One region of the Streptomyces sp. NPDC014656 genome, then DNA from elsewhere that is predicted to be linked to it. Evidence: riboswitches for the same ligand, from Rfam matches in the RefSeq annotation. Region 1 holds a riboswitch; the other holds the start of a gene.

Region 1 (7,117 bases):
AGGTGCGGGCGAGGGCGGTGCCCATCGCGCCGAGGCCGAGGAGGGTGACGGGGGGCTTGGGGAGGGGGTTCGCTGTCATGCGTTCAAGGCTGTGGCAGGGCTCTGAGCTGCTCAAGTACCCACTTCGGAGTGGGTGGTTACCCTGAGGTGAGCGAGCAGGTCAGGAGGGTGGCATGGCGACGGTCAACCGGCCCGGGGACGACGACGGCGGGCACGTCTGCGGCATCGACACCGCGATGGAGGTGATCGGCGGCAAGTGGAAGGTGCTCATCCTGTGGGCGCTCCACGAGGGGCCGGAGCGGCGCTTCGGGGAGCTGCGGCGGATGGTGCCGGGCATCACGGAGAAGGTCCTCGCCTCGCACCTGCGGGAGATGGAGGCGGACGGGATCGTCCGCCGCGTCTCGTACGAGGAGGTGCCGCCGCGGGTCGAGTACGGGCTCACCAAGGACGGCATCCGGCTCAACGACGCCCTGGAGCCGCTCGCGGCCTGGGGGCGGGAGCGGCGGGAGCCGTCGGACGGGGTCTAGGACGGGTTGCGGAGGGCGTCGAGCTGGTCGAGGAACCAGCGCTGCGGGGGGAGGGCGGTGGCGGCTTCGGCCAGGCGCCCGGTGCGCTCGGCGCGCTCGGCGTGCGGCATGGTGAGGGCCGCGTGGAGGGCTTCGGCGGTGGCCGAGACGTCGAAGGGGTCGACGGTGAGGGCGTCCTTGCCCAGCTCGCGGTGGGCGCCCGCCCCGGTGGACAGGACCAGCGCGCAGCCCTCGTCGGAGACGACGGGTATCTCCTTCGCCACCAGGTTCATGCCGTCGCGGACCGGGTTGACCAGGGCCACGTCGGCGAGGCGGTAGGCGGCGAGGGAGCGGGTGAAGTCGTCCTCGACGGAGACCAGGACGGGCTGCCAGTCCGCGGTGCCGAACTCCGCGTTGATCTCCTCGGCCAGGTCCACCACCGAGGCCGTGTAGGCGCGGTACGACTCCAGGTCCTGGCGCGACGGGTAGGCGGAGGCGAGGTGGACGACCCGGTCGTGCCATTCGGGGTGGGTGGTGAGGAGCTCCCGGTAGGCCAGGAGGCCGCGGAGGATGTTCTTCGAGAGCTCGGTGCGGTCGACGCGGACGATGGTCTTCCGGCCGCCGACCTCCTCGCGGAGCCGGGCGAGCCGCTCGTCGACCTGGGGGCGGTGGGCGAGGGCCCGCAGGTCGTCGGCGTCGACGCCGAGCGCGTACACCTGGACCCGGGTGCGGCCCTTCCCGGTGTCGTGGCGGCGCCACTCCACCCCGTACCAGGGGTCGCCGCTCGGCCAGACGCCCTCGGACGTGCCGGTGGAGTCGTCCCGCCGGGAGCAGCAGCCGATGAAGTGGCCGGCCCATCCCCAGGTGTGGAAACCCAGCTCGTCCGCGCCGAGCATGCCCCACAGCAGCTCCTCGACGATGTCGTCCGGCACCATCCGCAGGTACTCCGACGACGCCCACGGCGTGTGCGTGAAGTGACCGATCCGGAGGTCGGGGCGCAGCTCGCGGAGCATGCCGGGGACGAGGGCCAGGTGGTAGTCCTGCACCAGGACCGCAGCGCCCTCGGACGCCTCGGCGGCCAGGGTCTCGGCGAAGGCGCGGTTGTAGGCGCGGTAGGAGGCCCAGCGGCGGCGGAAGGCGGCGTCGAAGACGGGCTCGCGCGGGATGTCGTACAGGTGGTGGTGGAGGAACCACAGCACCGAGTTCGCGATGCCGTTGTACGCGTCGGCGTACACCTCCGGGTCGATGTCGAGCATCCGCACGCCGGGCTCGGCGACCCCGCGCCGGACGGCCTCCCGGTCGCCGTCGCCGAGCGCCGCGCACACCCAGAGGCTGTCCTGCGAGTCCACGGCGCTCAGGCCGGAGACGAGACCGCCGCCGCCCCTGCGGGAGGAGAGCGTGCCGTCGTCACCGAGCGTGTACGAGACGGGTCCCCGGTTCGATGCCACGAGTACGGAAGCCATGTGGCGAACCTAGCCCGTCCCGTAAACGCTCAAACGTACGTATACGGTCAGCGGTCGGCCGGATACGGACGGCGGGCGCCTCCGCGGCCGGTGGCCTAGCGGATCCGCCGGCCGCGCATCGCCGCCTTCGCGACCAGGCCCGTCGCCGCGAGGACGACCGCCAGCGCGCCGAGCAGCCACAGCCGCTCCCCGTCGGAGCCGGTCTCGGCCATCGAGCCGTCCGCGCCGCCGCCGCCCGTGCTGCTGCCGCCGCCGCCCGGGGCGCCGGGGCCGGGGGCCGGTGCCGCGGCGGTGGTCACGGAGGGCGAGGGGGCCGGGTCGGTGGGGTCGGTGGACGGGTCCGTGGCCGGATCCTTCGTCGGGTCCGTGGTCGGGTCCGTCGGGGTGGGGTCCGCCGGCGTGGGCGTCGGCGGGGTCGGGCTCGGGGGCGGGGTCTCCAGGACCTGGGTCACGGCGCACGCCGGGTCCTCGCTGCCCTCGCCGCAGTTGGAGCGCGGGGAGCTCACCTCCACGGCGCCGCGGAGCTTCCCGTCGCCGGTCGCCGGGTCCTTCACCTTCACCGAGTAGGTGACGGTGGCCGTCTTCCCGGCCGGGACGTCACCGCTCCAGCTGATCCCCGGCCCCTCGTACGCGACCTTCCCGAGGTCCGCCTTCGCGTCGCCCGCGTGGACGGCGTCGTCGAGGGTCCCGGTGAGGTCGTCGGCGAAGGAGGCGTTCGGGTGGTCGAGACCGCTGACGTTCTTCGCGGTGATCGTGTACGTGAGGGTGCCGCCCGGCTCCACGGTGCGCGGGCTCGCCGTCCTGGTGACCTCCAGGTCCGGCACCGGCACCGAGAGGGCGAGGCCGGAGGGCACGTAGGTGTCGCCGTCGGTGGAGAAGGCCAGCTCGGCGGAGGTCGCGCCCACCGGGACCGCGCCCTCGGGGACGTCGAACTCCTTCGCGTCGATGGACAGGTTGTCGACGAGGCCGGGGGAGACCGCGCCGGCGCCCTCGCCGGTGAAGAAGTTGCCGGTGTCGCCGGTGCGGGTCCCGGTGACGTTCCTCCCGCCGACCCGGAACTCGTCGCCGGGCGTGTTCCGGTCGCCCTCGTACGCCGTCACGCTCGCCCGCACCTTCCCCGGCGAGCGGCGGAAGCCCTCCACGGTGACCGTCGTCGCCGGGGAGGCCGGGCGCTGGATCACGTGCCCGCCGTGGACGTGGACGGAGCGCCGCTCCGGCGCCTTCACCGGGTCGGGGCCCGGGAAGCGGTACACCACGGTCAGGGACCAGCCGGCCACGCAGCCCTTGCCGGCCGGCGCCCACACGCCGCTCACCCCGATCGCCACCGGCGCGTCCGTCCCGGAGACGCCCGCGAAGGCGGCGGTCACGTCGGACTCGCCCGTGTAGTAGTGCGGGCCGATGGTGTCGGCCGGGTCGACGACCATGCTGTCGATCGAGACCGGCGACGCCGGCCTCCCGCCGGCCGAGAGCAGCGGGGCCGTGGTCGCCGGGTCGCCGGGGGAGGGCTCCACGTCCGCGCCGGAGGCGTCGCAGCGGTTCAGCGCCGCCCCGCTCGGGCCCCGGTAGGTGCCGTCGTGGCCGCCCCAGTACAGCCGGGCGTAGGCCACTTCGGCGCCTTCCGGGAGGCGGAGCCGGGCGGTGCTGGAGCCGTACGCGCCACCGGTGCCGGCGGTGTCGAGGCGCCGCATGACGAAGGTGTTGTTGTCGTCCGGGCCCTCGCCCTCCGTGGCGGCCGCGCAGCGGGCCGCCAGGTCGGCGGGGGCCGTCGGGCAGCCCATGACGGTGTTGCCGGCGGTGGTGAAGTCGCCGTACAGGGACTCCTGGTACCGCTGGCCGAAGGGTTCGACGACATCGGCGGCGGCCGGTCCGGCCGCCGCCGTCAGCGAGAGCGTGCCCGCGGCGAGCAGGCCCGCCCCGAGGAGGCGGGCGGAATGAGATCGTACGAAGCGCATAAAATGGCAATGTAGGCAAAGCGCATCATCTACGGACGTTACGCCACGCGGCGGTGTGCGTACTCCCCGCCGTCGCTCCCCCCCGCCCTAGGCCACGCGGCGGTGCGCGTACTCCGCGATCTCGGCCATCGGCGGGCGCTCCTCCGTGTCCACCGCGTACGTCCGCGGCTCGAAGCCGTCCTCGCCGCGCTCGAACTGGGTCAGCCGGGGGCGCACGAGGTGGCCCCGGGAGAGCCGCAGCTGCGCCGTCCGGTAGATCGCCGCCGCCATCCGGCCCAGCGCCTGCCCGTCCTGGTGCCGGTGCTTGCGCACGCCCACGTCGACCTGCGCGAGCGCGTCCAGGCCCACCGTGTGCAGCGCGTCGACGAGGAGGCCCAGCTCCACTCCGTAGCCGACCGGGAAGGGGAGCCGTTCGAGCAGCGAGCGGCGGACCGCGTACTCCCCGCCCAGCGGCTGCACGAAGCCGGCCAGGCGCGGCCAGTGCAGGTTGAGCAGCGGGCGGGCCACCAGTTCCGTCACGCGACCGCCCTGACCCGGGGTGTCCCCGAAGGAGCGGTCGTACATCGCCTTGACGAACTCCACGTCCGGGTCGGTGAGCAGCGGGCCCACGATGCCGGTGACGAAGTCCGCCGAGAAGTCCTTGAGGTCCGCGTCCACGAAGCAGACCACGTCCCCGGTCGTCACCATGAGCGACCGCCACAGGACCTCGCCCTTGCCGGGCACCGCCGGGATCCGGGGGAGGACGTCGTCGCGGGCGACCACGCGCGCGCCCGCCGCCGCGGCGACCTCGGCCGTGCGGTCCGTGGAGCCCGAGTCGATCACCACCAGCTCGTCCACCAGCGGCACCTCCTCGGTCATCAGCTCGCGCCGGATCACGCCGACGATGTCCCCGACGGTCGCCTCCTCGTTCAGGGCGGGCAGCACCACGCTGACCGTCGTCCCCCGCTTGGCGGCGAGCACCCGTTCCAGGGGCCGGTCGGACACGGACCAGGACCGCCGGTCCAGCCAGCGCTCCACTTCTTCCAGCAACGTGATCTCCATCTCGCGGATCGGACGACCGTCTCCACCTTCGAAGCCTTCGGTTACAGTCTTGAACAACGCGGATGCCCGATGCATGTCGGGGTGCCACCCGCGTCTCACAATCGAATACCGCTCATCCAGAGGGGCAGAGGGATACGGCCCGTTGAAGCCCCGGCAACCCTCCAGTCGGTTCTCGTACTCCAGCGAGGCCACCGGCTAGGGAAGGTGCCAAATCCGTCTCATGGCGAACAATTCGCCATGGGAAAGATGAGGAGAAAGGGCCTCGCCTCCATGGCTGTAAACACCGTCGCACCCGCAACCGCCGCTGCCGACACCACTGCCTCCACCATTGACCTCGGCCCCGCGTCCGGCCTTTCCTGTCGCGAATGCGGCCAGGTCTTCGCCCTCGGCCCGATCTTCGCCTGCGAGCTCTGCTTCGGCCCCCTCGAAGTCGCCTACGAGCTGCCGCTCGGCGACCCGGAGGCGCTGCGCAAGCGGATCGAGGCCGGCCCCGCGAACATCTGGCGGTACGCGCCCCTGCTGCCCGTCCCCGCCGACGTCGCCGAGAAGCCGAACCTGAACCCCGGCTGGACCCCGCTCGTCAAGGCCGACAACCTCGCCCGCGAGATCGGCGTCGCCCCCGGCAGGCTCTTCGTCAAGGACGACTCCGGCAACCCGACCCACTCCTTCAAGGACCGGGTCGTCGCCCAGGCCATCGAGGCCGCCCGCGCCTTCGGCTTCACCACCCTCTCCTGCTCCTCCACCGGCAACCTGGCCGGCGCCGTCGGCGCCGCCGCCGCCCGCGCCGGCTTCCGCTCCTGCGTCTTCATCCCGCACGACCTGGAGCAGGGCAAGGTCGTCATGGCCGGTGTCTACGGCGGTGACCTCGTCGCCATCGAGGGCAACTACGACGACGTCAACCGCTTCTGCTCGGAGCTCATCGGCGACCCGCTCGGCGAGGGCTGGGGCTTCGTGAACGTCAACCTCCGCCCGTACTACGGCGAGGGCTCCAAGACGCTCGCGTACGAGATCTGCGAGCAGCTCGGCTGGGTCATCCCCGACCAGCTCGTCATCCCGATCGCCTCCGGCTCCCAGCTGACCAAGATCGACAAGGGTCTGCAGGAGCTCATCAAGCTGGGCCTGGTCGAGGACAAGCCGTACAAGATCTTCGGCGCCCAGGCCGAGGGCTGCTCCCCGGTCTCCGCCGCCTTCAAGGCCGGCCACGACGTGGTCCGCCCGCAGAAGCCGAACACCATCGCCAAGTCCCTCGCGATCGGCAACCCGGCCGACGGCCCCTACGTCCTCGACATCGCCCGCCGCACCGGCGGCGCGGTGGAGGACGTGAACGACGAGCAGGTCGTCGACGCGATCAAGCTGCTGGCCCGCACCGAGGGCATCTTCGCCGAGACCGCGGGCGGCGTGACCGTCGGCGTGACCCGCAAGCTCGTCGAGGCCGGTCTCATCGACCCGGAGCTCACCACCGTCGTCCTCAACACCGGCGACGGGCTCAAGACCCTGGACGCCGTGGCCGACAGTTCTCAGGCGACCGCAACCATCCGCCCGAGCCTGGACGCGTTCCGTGACGCGGGCCTGGCCCACTGAAAGGTCCGTGAAGCCGCCATGGCCGTGAACGTCCGCATCCCCACCATCCTCCGCACCTACACCGGCGGCCGGGCCGAGGTCCCCGCCGAGGGCGGCACCCTCGCCGAGGTCATCGCCGACCTGGAGAAGAACCACACCGGCATCGCCGCCCGCGTCCTGGACGACCAGGGCAAGCTGCGCCGCTTCGTGAACGTCTACGTGAACGACGACGACGTCCGCTTCGAGCAGGGCCTGGAGACCGCGACGCCGGACGGCGCGGGCGTCTCCATCATCCCGGCGGTCGCCGGCGGCTGCTGACCCTTACCAGTTGGTAGCTTTCGCTACAGAATTGCCCCTTCCGCGAGAGAAAGCGGAGGGGGCAATTCTGCATGGTTGAGCGCGGTAGAGTTGGGGAAGCGCCCTCCGTCGATCATGCCGGACGCATATGAGCGCGGGTCCGGACCTGACGAGAATGCGACAACCGGCGGCCGGAAAGCGCGCACACTCTGCCCCTTATGCGCCTTTCGCCCGGCCCGAGTTGCCCCGCAATTCAGGGATTTCTTCCCGATTCCCCTTTCCGTGCCGCGCAGAATTC
Region 2 (7,117 bases), on a different contig from region 1:
CCGCGCTTCACGTCGCTCTGCGCGCTGCGCAGCTTGCGGTGAAGCGATTCGGCTTCCCTGCGGGCGGCCTCCAGGTCGTGCCGCAGCTGTTCGGTCTCGTCCCGGGTCCGGTCGCGGGCGGCGGCCAGCTCCTCGCGGAGCCGCTCCACCTCGCGCCGGCCGGCCTCGTCGGCGCGTTCGGCGTCGGCGCGCTGGACCTCCTCGCCGGCGGCGGCCACCAGCTTGGCCCAGCCCGGCGGGCGCAGCACATAGGCCGCCGCGGCCACGTCGACGGGGTCGGCGGCGGCGGGCGGGGTGCCGGTCTCCACGGCCCCGGCCAGCTCCGGCTGCGCCTGCTTGAACCGTTCGCCGATCCGCTGCCGGAAGAGCGGGTCGGCCTCCAGGGCGGCGGCCATCGCGTTGCCGGCGAACTTGGCGCGCCGGCTCGCGGTGAAACGGGCGTACTGGCGCAGGGGGGCGGGCAGCTCGGCGACGGTCAGGCCGCCGAAGGCGTCGGCGACCAGTGCGATCACCCGTCGCCGTACCCCCTCCGGCAGGGGATGGTCGAGCGTCTCGGCAGCGTCACCCGCCGCGCCGGCCGGTTCGTCACCGTGCGCGGACTGCTCCACGATCCGTCACCCCTACTGTCGTCGGCGCCGTCCGTCAGGACTCGACGCCCGGCTTGTCCACCAGTTCGATCTGGTCCACCGCGTTGCACCAGCGGCAGCGGACCGACTCGATGGTCTCACTGAGCACCTCGCGCTCCTCGACCTTGGGCTCCCCCGCCAGGTCCAGATGGACGTACTCCACGACCTTGGACGAGCGCGTCACGTCGAAGCGGGTCAGATTGCCGCACAGGGTGCAGCGCCAGCGGGTCTCGGCGGTCGGCTGGGGAACGGTCGTCATGGTGCCGTCCTTCTTCCTGTTCGTGGTGGTACCAGGTACGGGAGCCGCGGTGCGCCGTCGGACTGCGGTGCTCGATCCCGTAACCCTACGGCCTCACCGCCGGGCGCCCGGCCCGGCGAGGCACTCTGTCCACTTCGTCCCTCTTGGGCCATGATCTGTCCATGATCGACTGGCGAGGCACGGCCCTGGGCGCCTACCGGAGCGTCCGCACCGGACCTGCGGTGACCTACGGACTGATCGCCGCCTGCTGTCTCCTCTTCATTGTCAGCCCCGTCTCCGGACTGAACCCGTCGCACGCGACCGGGGACGAGGTGCTCGCGGCGCAGAGCGCCTACTTCCAGCGGTGGGGAGTGGTGCCGGCCGAGCTGACGCGGGGCGATCCGGGCGCCCTGCTCACCCCCTTCACCGCCCTCTTCGTGCACGGCGGGTGGCTCCACCTGCTCGGCAACATGCTCTTCCTCTGGGTCTTCGGGGCGATGGCGGAGGAGCGGATGGGGCACGCCGAGTTCGCCCTCTTCTACCTGGGCACCGGCTACCTCGCCCTGCTCGGCTACGCGGTGGCGCACGCCGACAGCGAGCAGACCCTGGTCGGGGCCTCCGGGGCGATCTCGGCGGTGCTCGGGGCCTTCCTCTTCCTCTTCCCCCGCTCCCGGGTGACGAGCCTCTTCCCCTTCCTCTTCTTCCTGCCGCTGCGCTTCCCGGCCTGGGCGGTGCTCGTCTTCTGGTTCACGCTCCAGTGGCTGGCGGCGCGGGCCGCCGGCGCGGGGCCGGGGGTCGCCTATCTGGCCCACGTCGTGGGCTTCTCCGTCGGCTTCCTCTACGCGTGGGCGCGCTTCCGGGGTGGGGATAGAGTGAAATCCCCAGCAGCGGCGACCGAGGGAGACAGCCAGCCGTGATCACCGCGATCGTCCTCATCAAGACCAGCGTGGACCGCATCCCCGAGATCGCGGAGTCGATCGCCGCGCTCGACAACGTCAGCGAGGTCTTCTCGGTGACCGGTACGTACGACCTCATCGCGATGGTCCGGGTGCCGCGCCACGACGACCTGGCCGAGGTCATCCCCGGCCGGATCAGCAAGATCCCGGGCGTCGAGGGCACCGACACGCACGTCGCCTTCCGCACGTACTCGCAGCACGACCTGGAGGCGGCCTTCGCCATCGGCCTGGAGTCCTGAGGCCGGGCGCCGTGCCGTCCCGCGGAAGCCCGGACGGGGACATCCCCGTCCGGGCTTCGTCGCACTTGTCTTCGAGGGGTGAGCGCGTGCGGCTCTCGGTCCCGCCCGCCGGTCAGCCGCGGTCGGGGACGCAGCGGCCGTCCTCCGTGCGGTACTTCCACCGGGCGCCGTCGCGGACCAGCTCCTTCACGGCTCCGACGAACCGCTCGACGTGCTCGTCCGGCGTACCGGCCCCGAAGCTGACCCGGATGGCGTTCAGGGAGCGCTCGCCGGGGGCGGCCGGCTCGGGGGCGCCGCACTCGCCCGGGTCCTGCGGGTCGGAGCCGAGCAGGGTGCGGACCAGCGGGTGGGCGCAGAAGAGGCCGTCGCGCACGCCGATGCCGTACTCGGCGGAGAGGGCGGCGGCGAAGTGGGAGCTGTTCCAGCCGTCGACGACGAAGGAGATGACGCCGACGCGCGGGGCGCCGTCGCCGAAGAGGGAGAGGACGCGGACCTCGGACACCTCGGCGAGCCCGGCGCGGACGGTGTCGACGAGGTGCCGCTCGCGGGCGACGAGGGCGTCGAAGCCGGCCTCGGTCAGCGCCCTGCAGGCGGAGGCGATGGAGTAGACGCCGATGACGTTCGGGGAGCCGGCCTCGTGGCGGGCCGCGGTGGTGTGCCACTCGACGTCCACGCCGCCGTCGGCCCTGCGGGCCACCGTGCGGGAGGCGCCGCCGCCGGCCAGGTAGGGCTCGGCGGCCTGGAGCCAGTCGGCGCGGCCGGCGAGGACGCCGGAGCCGAAGGGCGCGTACAGCTTGTGCCCGGAGAAGGCGACCCAGTCCACGTCGAGTTCCCGGACGGAGACCGGGTGGTGGGGGGCGAGCTGGGCGGCGTCGAGGACGATCCGGGCGCCGTGGGCGTGGGCGGCGGCGGCCAGTTCGCGCACCGGCCACAGCTCGCCGGTCACGTTGGAGGCGCCGGTGACGCAGACCAGGGCGGGGCCGTGAGGATCGCGGTCGGCGAGGGCCCGCTCCAGGGTCTCGACGGCCTGCGCCGGGGTGCGCGGCGCGTTGAGGTACGTCACCTGGGCGTCGCGCCAGGGCAGCAGGGAGGCGTGGTGCTCGGTCTCGAAGACGAAGACCTGGCAGTCGGCGGGCACGACCTGGGCGAGCAGGTTGAGCGAGTCGGTGGTGGAGCGGGTGAAGACGACCTGGTCGCCCTCGCGGCAGTCGAGGAACTCGGCGACGGTGACGCGGCTCTGCTCGAAGAGGTCGGTGGAGAGCTGGGAGAGGTAGCCGGCGCCGCGGTGGACGCTGCCGTAGTACGGGGCGTAGGCGGCGACGTCGTCCCAGACGCGCTGGAGGGCGGGGGCGCTGGCCGCGTAGTCGAGGGCCGCGTAGGTCACCTCGCCGCCGGTGACGAGCGGGACGGTGACGTCACGGCCGAGGACCGGCAGCGGCTCGGCGCAGCAGGCGTCGGCGGAGGCGGCGGAGGGGGCGGCGGCGTTCGGGCGTGCGGACATGGCGGTATCTCCCGGCGGGACAGGCGAAAGGGCGTGAAGGGCCCGCAGGGCAGCGCGAAACGGCGTGCCGCGTACGGGTGTTGCCTCGACGCACGGCGAGAACGGGGCCGTACGGAGGGGGAGAAGAAGGGGGCCGGAGGCCCTAACGCATTCGCTTGCTCACGAAACCGCTCCCTCAAGGACCAGGACCCCAGGGACGGCGCAGGGGTCCGCGCTTGCCATGGACCTTGCTGTCCACGGCCTGGTCTTCACCCGGGGCACCCCGCCACGGACGGAGGGTTGCCGGACAGCCAGCCGGGGCTTGGGGCTGTCACTCATGACCTGTTGCCGAACGTATGCCACCGCTCGCGGTCCGCGCAACCCCGTCCGAATTCCGGAACGGGGCCGCGCGGACCGCGCGGCGGCTCTCAGGCGTGAGTGGCGGCGACCCAGCGGTCCAGGCTCGCGCGGGCGGCCCCGGAGTCGATCGACTCGGCGGCCCGCGCCATCCCGGCCCGCAGCTGCTCGGCGAGGGTGCCCTCGCCGGGCTCCAGGGCGGTGAGCGCCGCCGCCGCGTTGAGCAGCACCGCGTCGCGCACCGGCCCGGTCTCGCCGGCCAGCAGCCGGCGGGCGACGTCGGCGTTGTACGAGGCGTCGGCGCCGCGCAGCGCCTCCAGGGGCGCGTAGTCGATGCCGGCGTCCTTCGGGTCGAAGACCTCCTCGCGGACCGAGCCGTCCCGGACCACCCACACCCGGGAGGTGCCGGTGATGGTCAGCTCGTCCAGGCCGTCGTCGCCGCGGAAGACCAGGGCGGAGTTGCCGCGCTCGGCGAAGACCCCGGCGACGATCGGCGCCATCCGCGGGTCGGCGACGCCGACGGCCTGGGCGCGCACCCGGGCGGGATTGGTGAGCGGGCCGAGCACGTTGAAGGTGGTGCGGATGCCGAGCTGGCCGCGGGCGGCCGCCACGTGCCGCAGCGAGGGGTGGAACCTCACCGCGAAGCAGATGGTGATGCCGGCCTCCTCGGCGACCGCGGCCACCCGGGCGGGGGTGAGGTCGAGGTTGATGCCGAGCTTCTCCAGGACGTCGGAGGAGCCGGAGGCGGAGGAGGCGGCCCGGTTGCCGTGCTTGACGACCTTGGTGCCGGTGCCGGCGACGACGATCGAGGCCATCGTGGAGATGTTGACGGTCTTGGCGCCGTCGCCGCCGGTGCCGACGATGTCGACGGCCGGTCCGGGCACCTCGATGGTGTTGGCGTGCGCGTACATGGTCCGGACGAGCCCGCTGATCTCCTCGACGGTCTCGCCCTTGGCCCGGAGCGCCACCATGAAGCCGGCGATCTGCGCGTCGGTCGCCTCGCCGCTCATGATCAGGTCCATCGCCCAGGCGGTGTCGTCGGCGGAGAGGTTCCTCCCCTCCAGGAGGCCGTTCAGGAGGACGGGCCAGGAGCGGCCCGCCGTGGTAGGTCCTCCAGCGGGGGTCACAGCGCTCATGGCAGCTCCTGATGATCGTGCGTCGGATACGGGGCCAGCCTATCGAGCCCCGGGGACGGCAAAGAGCCCCGTCCATCGAATGGACGGGGCTCTCGCCGTGGCGACCTACGTCAGGAGGTCAGGAGGGAGTCAGTGGTGGCCGTGGCCGCTCTGGATCTCCTTGTACTCCTCCAGGGTGGGCTTGGCGACCTGGTTGTCGTCGCCGTAGTAGCCCTTGTTGAGCTTGACCCGGAGCTTCTCCATCGCGCCGATCTTCCGCTGGACGCCGTTCTCGTCGACGGCCGGCGGCAGCGCGGCGGGCTCGTACTGCTCGTGCGCGGTGAGCTTGTACAGCTCGCCCTGGCTGAGCGGCTCGTGGACCTCGACGAACTCACCGTGCGGCAGGCGCTTGATGATGCCGGACTCGCGCCCGTGCAGCACCTTGTCCTTGTCCCGGCGCTGGAGGCCGAGGCAGATCCGCTTGGTGACGATGAACGCGATGACCGGGCCGACGAAGAAGAAGATCCGCACGAACCAGGTGATCGAGTTGATCGACAGGTGGAAGTGGGTCGCCCAGAGGTCGTTTCCACCACCGACGAGCATGATCATGTACGCGGTGATCCAGGCGACACCGAAGGCGGTGCGCGTCGGAGCGTTGCGCGGGCGCTGCGCGATGTGGTGCTCGCGCTTGTCGCCCGTGATCCAGGACTCGATGAACGGGTAGACCGCGATGGCCGCGAGGACCGCCGGGAAGATCGCCAGCGGGATCATCACGCCGAGGACCAGCGTGTGGCCCCACAGGTTGATCTCCCAGCCCGGCATGACACGGATCAGACCCTCGGCGAAGCCCATGTACCAGTCGGGCTGGGCGCCGGTGGACACCTGGTCCGGGCGGTACGGGCCGAGCGCCCAGATCGGGTTGATCGAGGCGACCGCCGCGATGACCGCGATGACGCCGAAGACCAGGAAGAAGAAGCCTCCGGCCTTCGCCATGTACACGGGGAGCAGCGGCATGCCGACGACGTTCTTGTTCGTCCGGCCGGGGCCCTCGAAGTGCGTGTGCTTGTGGACGAACACCAGGATCAGGTGAGCGACCACCAGGCCCAGCATGATGCCGGGGAGCAGCAGCACGTGCGCCGAGTAGAACCGGGCGACGAAGTCGCCGCCGGGGAACTCGCCGCCGAAGAGGAACATCGACAGGTAGGTGCCGACGATCGGCACCGACAGGATCGCGCCCTGCATGAAGCGGACACCGGTGCCGGAGAGCAGGTCGTCCGGGAGCGAGTAACCGGTGAAGCCGGTGAACATGCCCAGGAAGAACAGCAGGAAGCCGAACAGCCAGTTGATCTCACGCGGCTTGCGGAACGCGCCCGTGAAGAAGACGCGCATCATGTGCACGAACATGCCGGCGAGGAAGATCAGCGCCGCCCAGTGGTGGATCTGCCGGATCAGCAGACCACCGCGCACCTCGAAGGAGATGTGCATGGTCGAGTTGAACGCCTCGGACATCAGCTGTCCCTGGAGCGGGACGTACGAGCCGGCGTACTCCACCTCGTTCATCGACGGGTGGAAGAACATCGTCAGGTAGACGCCCGTCAGGATGATGATGAGGAAGCTGTAGAGGCAGATCTCGCCCAGCATGAAGGACCAGTGGTCCGGGAAGATCTTCCGCATGTTGGCCTTGGCCAGCGTGTAGATCCCCAGGCGTCCGTCGGCCCAGTCGGCGACCCGCTCACCGGCGGGCGCCTTCTTCTGCGTGTTGGTCACAGTGCTCATCCGCGCTCCCAGAATGCGGGACCGACGGGCTCGTCGAAGTCGCCGTGCGCTTCGAGGAAGCCCTTGTCGTTCACGCCGATCCGCAGCTGCGGGAGGGCGTGACCGGCCGGGCCGAAGATGACTCGGGCGCCGTCGGACAGGTCGAAGGTGGACTGGTGGCACGGGCAGAGCACGTGGTGCGTCTGCTGCTCGTACAGGGAGATCGGGCAGCCGACGTGGGTGCAGATCTTCGAGAAGGCGACGATGCCCTCGTGCGACCACTCGAGCTCGCGCTTGTCCTTGATGTCCTCCGGCTGAATCCGGACGATCATCAGGGCGGCCTTGGCGATC

Evidence for each region. A riboswitch is a leader RNA that binds a small molecule or an ion and turns the genes downstream of it on or off. The one in region 1 is predicted to bind S-adenosylmethionine.
Region 2: linked by a shared signal. The riboswitch ahead of ACF1ED_RS12320 (aminotransferase class V-fold PLP-dependent enzyme) and the one ahead of thrC (threonine synthase) in region 1 are both predicted to bind S-adenosylmethionine.

Annotation. Positions count from the first base shown of each region.
Region 1 covers NZ_JBIBZN010000019.1:25,313-32,429, reverse strand. Annotated here, with positions in the region: gene ACF1ED_RS32280 (NAD(P)-dependent oxidoreductase) at 1-79, opposite strand, end outside; gene ACF1ED_RS32275 (winged helix-turn-helix transcriptional regulator) at 174-527, shown strand; gene ACF1ED_RS32270 (trehalose-6-phosphate synthase) at 524-1,969, opposite strand; gene ACF1ED_RS32265 (hypothetical protein) at 2,065-3,921, opposite strand; gene ACF1ED_RS32260 (glucosyl-3-phosphoglycerate synthase) at 4,009-4,950, opposite strand; SAM riboswitch class I at 5,072-5,215, shown strand; gene thrC (threonine synthase) at 5,233-6,543, shown strand; gene ACF1ED_RS32250 (MoaD/ThiS family protein) at 6,562-6,840, shown strand.
Region 2 covers NZ_JBIBZN010000004.1:352,451-359,567, forward strand. Annotated here, with positions in the region: gene ACF1ED_RS12300 (NYN domain-containing protein) at 1-608, opposite strand, end outside; gene ACF1ED_RS12305 (hypothetical protein) at 643-885, opposite strand; gene ACF1ED_RS12310 (rhomboid family intramembrane serine protease) at 1,047-1,781, shown strand; gene ACF1ED_RS12315 (Lrp/AsnC family transcriptional regulator) at 1,778-2,059, shown strand; gene ACF1ED_RS12320 (aminotransferase class V-fold PLP-dependent enzyme) at 2,172-3,560, opposite strand; SAM riboswitch class IV at 3,767-3,882, opposite strand; gene trpD (anthranilate phosphoribosyltransferase) at 3,968-5,032, opposite strand; gene ACF1ED_RS12330 (cytochrome bc complex cytochrome b subunit) at 5,162-6,787, opposite strand; gene ACF1ED_RS12335 (Rieske 2Fe-2S domain-containing protein) at 6,784-7,117, opposite strand, start outside.